Regions from separate parts of the Kitasatospora sp. NPDC018619 genome, predicted to be linked through region 2. Evidence: riboswitches for the same ligand, from Rfam matches in the RefSeq annotation. Region 2 holds a riboswitch; the other holds the start of a gene.
The links. A riboswitch is a leader RNA that binds a small molecule or an ion and turns the genes downstream of it on or off. The one in region 2 is predicted to bind thiamine pyrophosphate.
Positions count from the first base shown of each region.

Region 1: it holds a riboswitch for thiamine pyrophosphate, as region 2 does, so the genes downstream of both, thiO (glycine oxidase ThiO) here and ACH5AR_RS07440 (purine-cytosine permease family protein) in region 2, are expected to answer to the same signal.

Region 1 is NZ_JBISAI010000008.1:140,620-144,822, reverse strand. It holds gene ACH5AR_RS14880 (Rv2175c family DNA-binding protein) at 1-274, opposite strand, end outside; gene ACH5AR_RS14875 (NAD(P)/FAD-dependent oxidoreductase) at 308-1,513, opposite strand; TPP riboswitch at 1,628-1,740, shown strand; gene thiO (glycine oxidase ThiO) at 1,735-2,919, shown strand; gene thiS (sulfur carrier protein ThiS) at 2,916-3,140, shown strand; gene ACH5AR_RS14860 (thiazole synthase) at 3,144-3,941, shown strand; gene pknB (Stk1 family PASTA domain-containing Ser/Thr kinase) at 4,097-4,203, shown strand, end outside.
Region 2 is NZ_JBISAI010000004.1:44,770-48,972, forward strand. It holds gene ACH5AR_RS07425 (MerR family transcriptional regulator) at 1-257, opposite strand, end outside; tRNA gene ACH5AR_RS07430 (tRNA-Ser) at 385-472, opposite strand; gene ACH5AR_RS07435 (S1C family serine protease) at 535-2,274, opposite strand; TPP riboswitch at 2,494-2,638, shown strand; gene ACH5AR_RS07440 (purine-cytosine permease family protein) at 2,631-4,067, shown strand; gene ACH5AR_RS07445 (glycerophosphodiester phosphodiesterase) at 4,169-4,203, shown strand, end outside.

The DNA.
Region 1 (4,203 bases), on a different contig from region 2:
CGGTGAACATCCACCGGATGATCTCGTCGTCGGTGAAGCCGCTGTCCCGCAGCACGGTCAGCAGGCCGACCAGGTGCTTGACGGGGCCGGCCTCGTCGACGAACGCCGCCGGGACCTGGAGGGACTTGTTGGGGCCGCGGCGGACGGCGATCAGGTCACCCTTCTTGACCATGTTGCGGACCTCGGTGACGAGCACACCCCACCGCTCGGAGATGTCGGGCAGGTACAGCCACTCGGGAACCAGGGCTTCGGTCTTGGCATCGATCTCACTCACGGCACCAGACTGCCACCTCGACGCCGCCCGGCGCTAAGCGGCGGCCCCCTTGAGCGGCACGGAGGGGTCCGCGGCGCGGGCCCGGTCGAGCGCGGCGCCGCGCTCGACCAGCTTCCGCCCCTGGGCCAGGTCGCGCGGCCGGTCCACCGCCAGCACCGCGCTCGGCACGCCGTCGCGCAGCCAGAGCACCGACCAGTCGGCGTCCCGCGGGCCGCCCCGCCAGAGCAGTTCGTCGCCCTCGGCGTGCCGCCCGGCGTACTGGACCATCCGCCCGAACTGCTCCGACCAGAAGTACGGCACCGGGTCGTAGGCCGGCGCCTGCACGCCCAGGACGGCGGCGGCCGCCGCCTCGCCGGAGCGCAGCGCGTGGTCCCAGTGCTGGACGGCCAGCCGGGCGCCGGCCCGGGCCGAGGGGTAGCTGACGCAGTCGCCCGCCGCGAAGACGCCGGGCACCGAGGTGCGCAGCCGCCCGTCCACCACGACGGCGCCGGCCGCGTCCAGCCCGACCCCGGAGCCGGCCAGCCAGCCGGTCGCCGGGCGGGCCCCGATGCCGACCACCACCTCGTCGGCGGGCAGGTGGGAGCCGTCGGCCAGCAGCACCGCGCCGGGCTCGACGGCGGACACCCCGACGCCGCAGCGCAGCTCCACCCCGGCCTCGGCGTACCAGGCGGCCATCGCCGCGCCGACCTCCGCCGGCAGCGCGCCGGGCAGCGGCGCCGGGCCTGCCTCGACCACCGTCACCCGGCAGCCCGCCGCGCGGGCCGCGGTGGACACCTCGGCGCCGATCCAGCCCGCGCCGACCAGCACCAGCCGCAGCCCGGGGCGCAGCAGCGCGCGCAGCGCCAGGGCGTCGTCCAGGGTGTGCAGCAGGTGCGCCCGCTCGGCGCCGGGCAGGGCGCGCGGGACGGCGCCGGTGGCGATCACCAGCGCGCCGTACGGGAGGTCGCCGGCGTCGGTGTGCAGCACGCCGGGGGTGAGGCCGGTGGCCCGGCGGCCGGTGAGCAGCTCGATGCCGAGCCGCCCGTAGTCGATGTCCAGGGCGGTGGAGTCGGCCTTGCCGAGCAGCACGTCCTTGGAGAGCGGCGGGCGGTCGTACGGCGCGTGCGGCTCCTCGCCGACCAGCGCGATCCGCCCCTGCCAGCCGCCCTCCCGCAGCTTGAGGGCGCACTGCGCCCCGGCCAGCCCGGCTCCGACGACGACCACCCGGTCCGTTGCGCTCAGCTCTGCCACGCACGTCACTGTACCCAGCGGCCCGCGGGCGGCCGGAGGGCCTCCCGCCCCGGCCCTCCCGCCCCGGCCGCACGTCCGCCCCGCGTACGGGCCTTCGGCCGGGCCGGGCCCGGCGTTAAGGTGGGGGCACCACACGGGAGCCCGGCGGACCGGGCTGAGAGGCGGGCTGGCACGGCCCGCGACCGTCCGAACCTGATCCGGGTCATACCGGCGAAGGGAGAAGAGCAGCTTTGTCACGCTTGCTACCGGGCGCCCGCACGGACGTCCTGGTGATCGGCGGAGGCGTCATCGGCCTCGCCGTGGCCTGGCGCGCGGCGCAGCGCGGCCTCGGGAACGTGGTCGTGGTCGACCCCGCGCACGGCCGCGGCGCCGCCGGGGTCGCGGCCGGGATGCTCGCCCCGGTCACCGAGCTCCAGTACGGCGAGGAGCCGCTGCTGCGCCTCGGCATGGCCTCCAACGAACGGTACCCGGACTTCGCCGCCGAGCTGACGGAGGCGAGCGGCGGCCTGGACACCGGCTACCGGCGGTGCGGCACGCTCGCCGTCGCCCAGGACGCCGACGACCGCGCCGAGCTGCGCGAGCTGCACGCGTTCCACCAGCGCCTCGGCCTGGACTCGACCTGGCTGACCGGCCGGGAGGCCCGCAGGCTGGAGCCGATGCTCGCCCCGGGCGTGCGCGGCGGCCTGCACGTCGCCGACGACCACCAGGTCGACCCCCGCCGGCTGCTCACCGCCCTCGCGGCCGCCTGCGAGCGCGCCGAGGTCCGGCTGCACCGGGCCGAGGCGGTCGAGCTGCTGGTCGCGGGCGGCCGCGCGGCGGGCGCCCGGCTGAGCACCGGGGAGACGGTGGGCGCCGAGCGGGTCGTCCTCGCCGCCGGCCCGCACAGCCACCGGCTGCCCGGCCTGCCGGCGGGCGTGCTGCCGGCGATCCGTCCGGTCAAGGGCCAGATCCTGCGGCTGCGCGTCCCGGAGTCCTACCGGCCGTTCCTCTCCCGCAACGTCCGCGCGGTCGTCCGCGGGCAGCACCTGTACGTCGTCCCGCGCGAGAACGGCGAGCTGGTGATCGGCGCGACCACCGAGGAGCAGGGCTACGACACCACCGTCACCGCCGGCGGGGTGTACGAACTCCTGCGCGACGCGCACGAGTTGGTCCCCGGGATCACCGAACTCCCGCTCGTGGAGACCTCGGCGGGCCTGCGCCCCGGCTCGCCGGACAACGCCCCGCTGCTGGGCCCGACCGCGCTGCCCGGCCTCGTCGCCGCGACCGGCCACTACCGCAACGGGGTGCTGCTCACCCCGGTGAGCGCCGACCTGGTCGCCGGGTACCTGGCCACCGGCGAACTCCCGGAGCTGGCGCGGCCGTTCACTCCCACCCGGTTCTCCCCCGACTCCCCCGTCACGAAGGCCCGCCCATGACCGAGACCGCCCTGAACGACATCGCCCTGACCGTCAACGGCGAGCCCCGCCGGGTGCCCGCCACGACCACCCTCGCCGAGCTGGTGGCCTCCGTCAGCGCCGCCAACACCGGTGTCGCCGCCGCGCTCAACGAGGCCGTGGTGCCGCGCGGTTCGTGGCCCGGCACGGCGCTGCACGGCGGCGACCGGGTCGAGATCCTCACCGCCGTGCAGGGAGGCTGAACCATGGCCGACGACCTTCTGACCATCGCCGGGGAGACCTTCTCCTCCCGGCTGATCATGGGCACCGGCGGCGCGCCGAGCCTGGAGGTCCTGGAGCGCGCGCTGCTCGCCTCCGGCACCGAGCTGACCACCGTCGCGATGCGCCGGGTCGACGCCACCACCCAGGGCTCCGTGCTCGACGTGCTGACCCGCAACGGCATCCGGGTGCTGCCCAACACGGCCGGCTGCTTCACCGCCGGCGAGGCCGTGCTGACCGCCCGGCTGGCCCGCGAGGCGCTCGGCACCAACTGGGTCAAGCTGGAGGTGATAGCCGACGAGCGCACCCTGCTGCCCGACCCGGTCGAGCTGCTGGACGCCGCCGAGACGCTGGTCGACGACGGCTTCACCGTCCTGCCGTACACCAACGACGACCCGGTGCTGGCGCGCAAGCTGGAGGACGTGGGCTGCGCGGCCGTCATGCCGCTGGGCTCGCCGATCGGTTCGGGCCTGGGCATCCGCAACCCGCACAACTTCCAGCTGATCGTGGAGGGCGCCGGCGTCCCGGTGGTCCTGGACGCGGGCGCCGGCACCGCCTCCGACGTGGCGCTGGCGATGGAGCTGGGCTGCGCCGCGGTGATGCTCGCCTCCGCGGTGACCAGGGCTCAGGAGCCGGTGCTGATGGCCGAGGCGATGCGGCACGCCGCCGAGGCGGGCCGGCTCGCCCACCGGGCCGGCCGGATCCCCCGCCGCTTCCACGCCGAGGCCTCCTCGGCGATGGCCGGCCGGGCCGACCTGGACACCCGGGAGCACCCCGCCTTCTGAGCCCGCGTCCCGGGGCGTCGGCGCGGGCCCCGGGCGCGGGACGCGGGACGCGGGTCCAGGCACCCCCCGCGTGTCACAAGCCGGGCACAGCCAGGCCCCCGGGCGGTGTCCTCCGGCCCGGCGGCCGGGCACCCCACTAGACTCTCCGGGTGGACATGGCACTGCACGACCCCCTGATCGGCACGCTGCTCGACAACCGGTACCGGGTCGAACAGCGCATCGCGACCGGCGGGATGTCCACCGTCTACAAGGGCACCGACAC
Region 2 (4,203 bases):
CGCCGCAGCCGCAGCATCCCGCGCAGCTCGGCCGCGTCCACCCGCTCGTCCAGGACGGCGCGTACCTGCTGCAGGGTGAAGCCGAGCTCCTTGAGCGCGATCACCCGGTTCAGCCGGGCCAGTTGGGACGCCTCGTAGAAGCGGTACCCGCTGACCGGGTCCACCCGGGCGGGCCGCAGCAGCCCGATCGCGTCGTAGTGGCGCAGCATCCGTACCGACACCCGGCCGTGGCTGGCGAAGTCTCCGATGTTCAACATGGTGCGACCACTCCATCGCCTGCCACCGTGTCAGGGTCAACCGCGCCCGCGGCGGCCGCGGGACAAACACCGAGGGCGGGTGCCGAACGATGTCGGCACCCGCCCTGAGCAGGTGGTTCCCTACCGGCGGAGAGCGTGGGATTCGAACCCACGGTACGGGGTCACCGCACGACAGTTTTCAAGACTGTTCCCTTAGGCCGCTCGGGCAGCTCTCCAGGCGGAGGTCAGCCTAACGGGTCCGGCGGGGTTCGGCGCACACGTTCCGGTGCGCGCGGGGTCACGGCTGGTCGCCCTCGCGCTGGCCGAGGGTGACCTTGGTGCTGAGGGTCTGGCCGTTGCGGGTGTACTCGACGTCGACGGTCTCCCCGGGCTTGTGCGTCCAGATCCGGCTGACCAGGGCGGGGCCGTTCTCGATCGGGACGCCGCCGAGCTTGGTGATGACGTCGCCCGGCTTGAGGCCGGCCTTGTCGGCCGCGCCGCCGGGGGTGACGGCGGGCTGGCCCTGGATGTCCTTGGTCTGGATCTGCGCGCCGTCGCCCTTGTAGTCGTCGTTGCGCAGCACGTCGAGCTTGGCGTACACCGGCTTGCCGGTCTTGATCAGGGTATCCGCGACCCACTTGGCCTGGTTGATCGGGATGGCGAAGCCCAGGCCGATGCTGCCGGCCCGGCCGTTGGCGGAGGCGTTGGACTGGATCGCCGAGTTGATGCCGATCACCGCGCCGCCGGAGTCGAGCAGCGGGCCGCCGGAGTTGCCGGGGTTGATCGAGGCGTCGGTCTGCAGGGCGTTCATGTACGAGGCCTGCGAGCCGGTGTCGTCGCCGGAGGCCACCGGGCGGTCCTTGGCGCTGATGATGCCGCTGGTGACGGTGGACTCCAGGCCGTACGGCGCGCCGATCGCGACGGTGGCGTCGCCGACGTTGACCTTGTCGGAGTCGGCCAGCGGCAGCGGGGCCAGCTTGGCCTTCGGCGGGTTGTCGATCTTGATCACGGCGACGTCGTAGCCCTCGGCGTGGCCCAGCACCGAGGCGCTGTAGGCGCTGCCGTCGGCGAACTTGACGGTCAGCTTCCCGCCGCCGAGGGTCGGCGCGACGACGTGGTTGTTGGTGAGGATGTGCCCCTCGGTGTCGAAGACGAAGCCGGTGCCGGTGCCGGACTCGCCGTTGCCCTGCGCCTTGATGGTGACGACGCTGGGCAGCGCCTTCTGCGCGATGGCGGCGATCGAGCCGGGGACGGGCTCGTTCTTCTGGGTGTCGCTGGCCTGGACGGTGGTGCTGCGGTGGTCGTTCGCGGAGCTGACGCTGTCGCCGCGGTCGGCGACGGTCACGCCCACCGCTCCGCCGGCCACGCCGGCGACCAGTGCGACGGCCGCGACCAGGCCGACCAGGCCGTTGCGCCTGCGGCGCGGGCCGCCGGGGCCGCCGGCGTGGTCCGCCGGGTAGCCGAGCGGGCCCGCCGGGCCGCCGGGGTAGCCCGCACCGCCGGGGGCGGAGTCGTGGGCGGGGCCCCAGCCGCCGAGCGGCTGGCCGGCCCCGAAGGGGTGGTGGCCGGGGGCGGCGGGCGCGGCCGGGGCGGCGCCGTACCCCTCGTGCGCACCGGCGGCGGGCACGCCGTGGCTCGGGGTGGCGTACGGGTTGCCGGTCGGCGGCCCGGCCGGGGCGGCGGGCGGGGCGGGCGGCAGGACGGGCGGCGGCGCGTCGATGTAGCCGGTGGCCGGGTCCACGGCCGGCTCCGCCGCGGCGGGCGCGGCCGGCGCCTCCGGTGCGGGCACCTTGGTGAAGGCGACGGTGGGCTTGTGCCCGCCCGCGGCCGGGGCGCCCTCGGCCCCGTCGGCGGCCGGCGCCGACTCGGCGGCGGCGGCCTCGACCGCGCCCGTCTCCTGCTCCGGCACCCGCCGGAAGGCCATGGTCGGCTGGTGCCCGCCCTGAGCGGGGCCTTCGGAAACGGACTCGGCCGCTCCCCGGCCGGCGGGCTGCTCCCCCTGCGGCCCGGTGGGCCCAACCTCGCGCTCGGTGCTCACGGACGACCTCCATAGCTGGCAGAACCAAGGACCATAGTTTTTCGCACTGTCGATTCGATTGCCGTAAGGACCCCTCTGAAGAACTCATAAGAATCCTTAGCCGGCACCGACACCGGTACCGACGGCCGAGGCTCCCCTCCCCCGCCGGACGTCCCGCGATGCGGACCGCGCGCCCTCGGCCTTGGGTGTTCGACCCCGTGCCGGTTAGCCTGTCGCTCACAACTGACACGCGGGAGCTTGGACCCACCAGGCTGAGAGTGCGCATGACGACCGTACGCCACCGGGACGGCGGGCGGTCGAGGGGGCGCAGACCGCCGGAACCTGTCCGGGTAATGCCGGCGTAGGGAGTATCGGCCATGCCGCCTGCTTCGCCATCCTCTCCTTCGGGTGCGCCCTCCTCCGGGGACTCCTCCCGGTCCGCGGCCACCGCCGTCCTGGACCCCTCCAGGCGCGCCGAGCACGTGGAGGCGCCCCTGGTACTGGACACCGAGCCGCCGCGCACGCTGCGGTTCCGGGACCACTTCGCGCTCTGGATGAACCTGGGCGTCAGCCTGATCGGCTTCTCCACCGCCGCCACCGTGCTCGGCGCCCGCGGCAGCGAGCTGTCGCTGGCCGCGGCGGTCACCGCGATCACCGTCGGCACCGCGGTCGGCACCGCGATGCTCGGCGTGGCCGCGCTGATCGGCGCCCGCACCGGCGCCCCCGCGATGGCGAACCTGCGCGGGCTGTTCGGCACCCGGCTGTCGTACCTGCCGACGGTGCTGAACATCGTGCAGTGCGTCGGCTGGGGCGTGTTCGAGCTGCTGACCATCTCGGCGGGCGCGCAGACCGTGGCGCACACCAGCGGCTACCGCTGGCTGTTCGTCCTGCTCGCGGGCGCGCTGACCACCGCGCTGACCATCTGGCCGCTGGGCTCGATCGCGGTGCTGCGCCGCTTCGTGGCCGGGGCGGTCGCGGTGGCGATGGTGTACTTCACCGTCCAGCTGGGCCGCCAGGGCGTGCCGGACCCGGGCGCGGGCAACTGGCACGGCTTCCTGGGCGCGACCGACGCGATGATCGCGGTGTCGGTCTCCTTCGTCCCGCTGGCCGCCGACTACACCCGGCACTCGCGCACCCCGCGCTCGGCGTTCTGGGGCAGCTTCTCCGGCTACACGATCGCCCAGGTCTGGTGCTACGTGCTCGGCCTGATGGCGCTGCTGCGGTCGGACGGCGACCCGAACCGGATCTTCGACTCCTTCCTCGGGGTCTGGGCCGGCTGGCTGTTCCTGCTGGTGCTGGTGCTGCGCGAGACCGACCAGTCCTTCGCCAACGTGTACTCGACCGCGATGTCGGTGCAGAACTTGCTGCCGAGGGCGGACCGCCGGGTGCTCTCCGGCGCGATCGGCGCGCTGACCACCGTGCTGGCGCTGCAGATCGACGAGTTCACCGACACCTACTACGGCTTCCTCGGCCTGATCGGCTCGGTGTTCGTGCCGCTGCTGGCGGTGCTGGTGGTGGACTACTTCCTCGGCGCCGGCCGTCGCGGCTGGGACCTCTCCGCCGACGCGCCGTCGCGCTGGCTGATGCTGCTGCCGTGGGCGCTGGGCTTCGCGGTCTACCAGCTCATCGCGCCGACCGGGGTCGCGGGTTGGTGGACGGGCTTCTGGACCTCCGTCCGGGAGGCGCTGCACTTCACCCCGCAGGAGTGGACCTCCGCCTCGCTGTTCGCCTTCCTGGTGCCCGCCCTGGCCACCTGGGCGCTCACCCCGCTGGCCCGCCGCCGCGCCGCCCGGAGCCGGGCCGTCCGGAGCTGAGCCGTCCGGAGCCGGGCCGGGCCCGGCCGGGAACGAAGACGGCCCCACGGGTTGGGGCCGTCTTCGTCCGCGCTTCACCTCCGCCGCCTATCGTTGGGGCCGTGACCAGCACAGACCTGCCCCCGAGGGCGGCGCG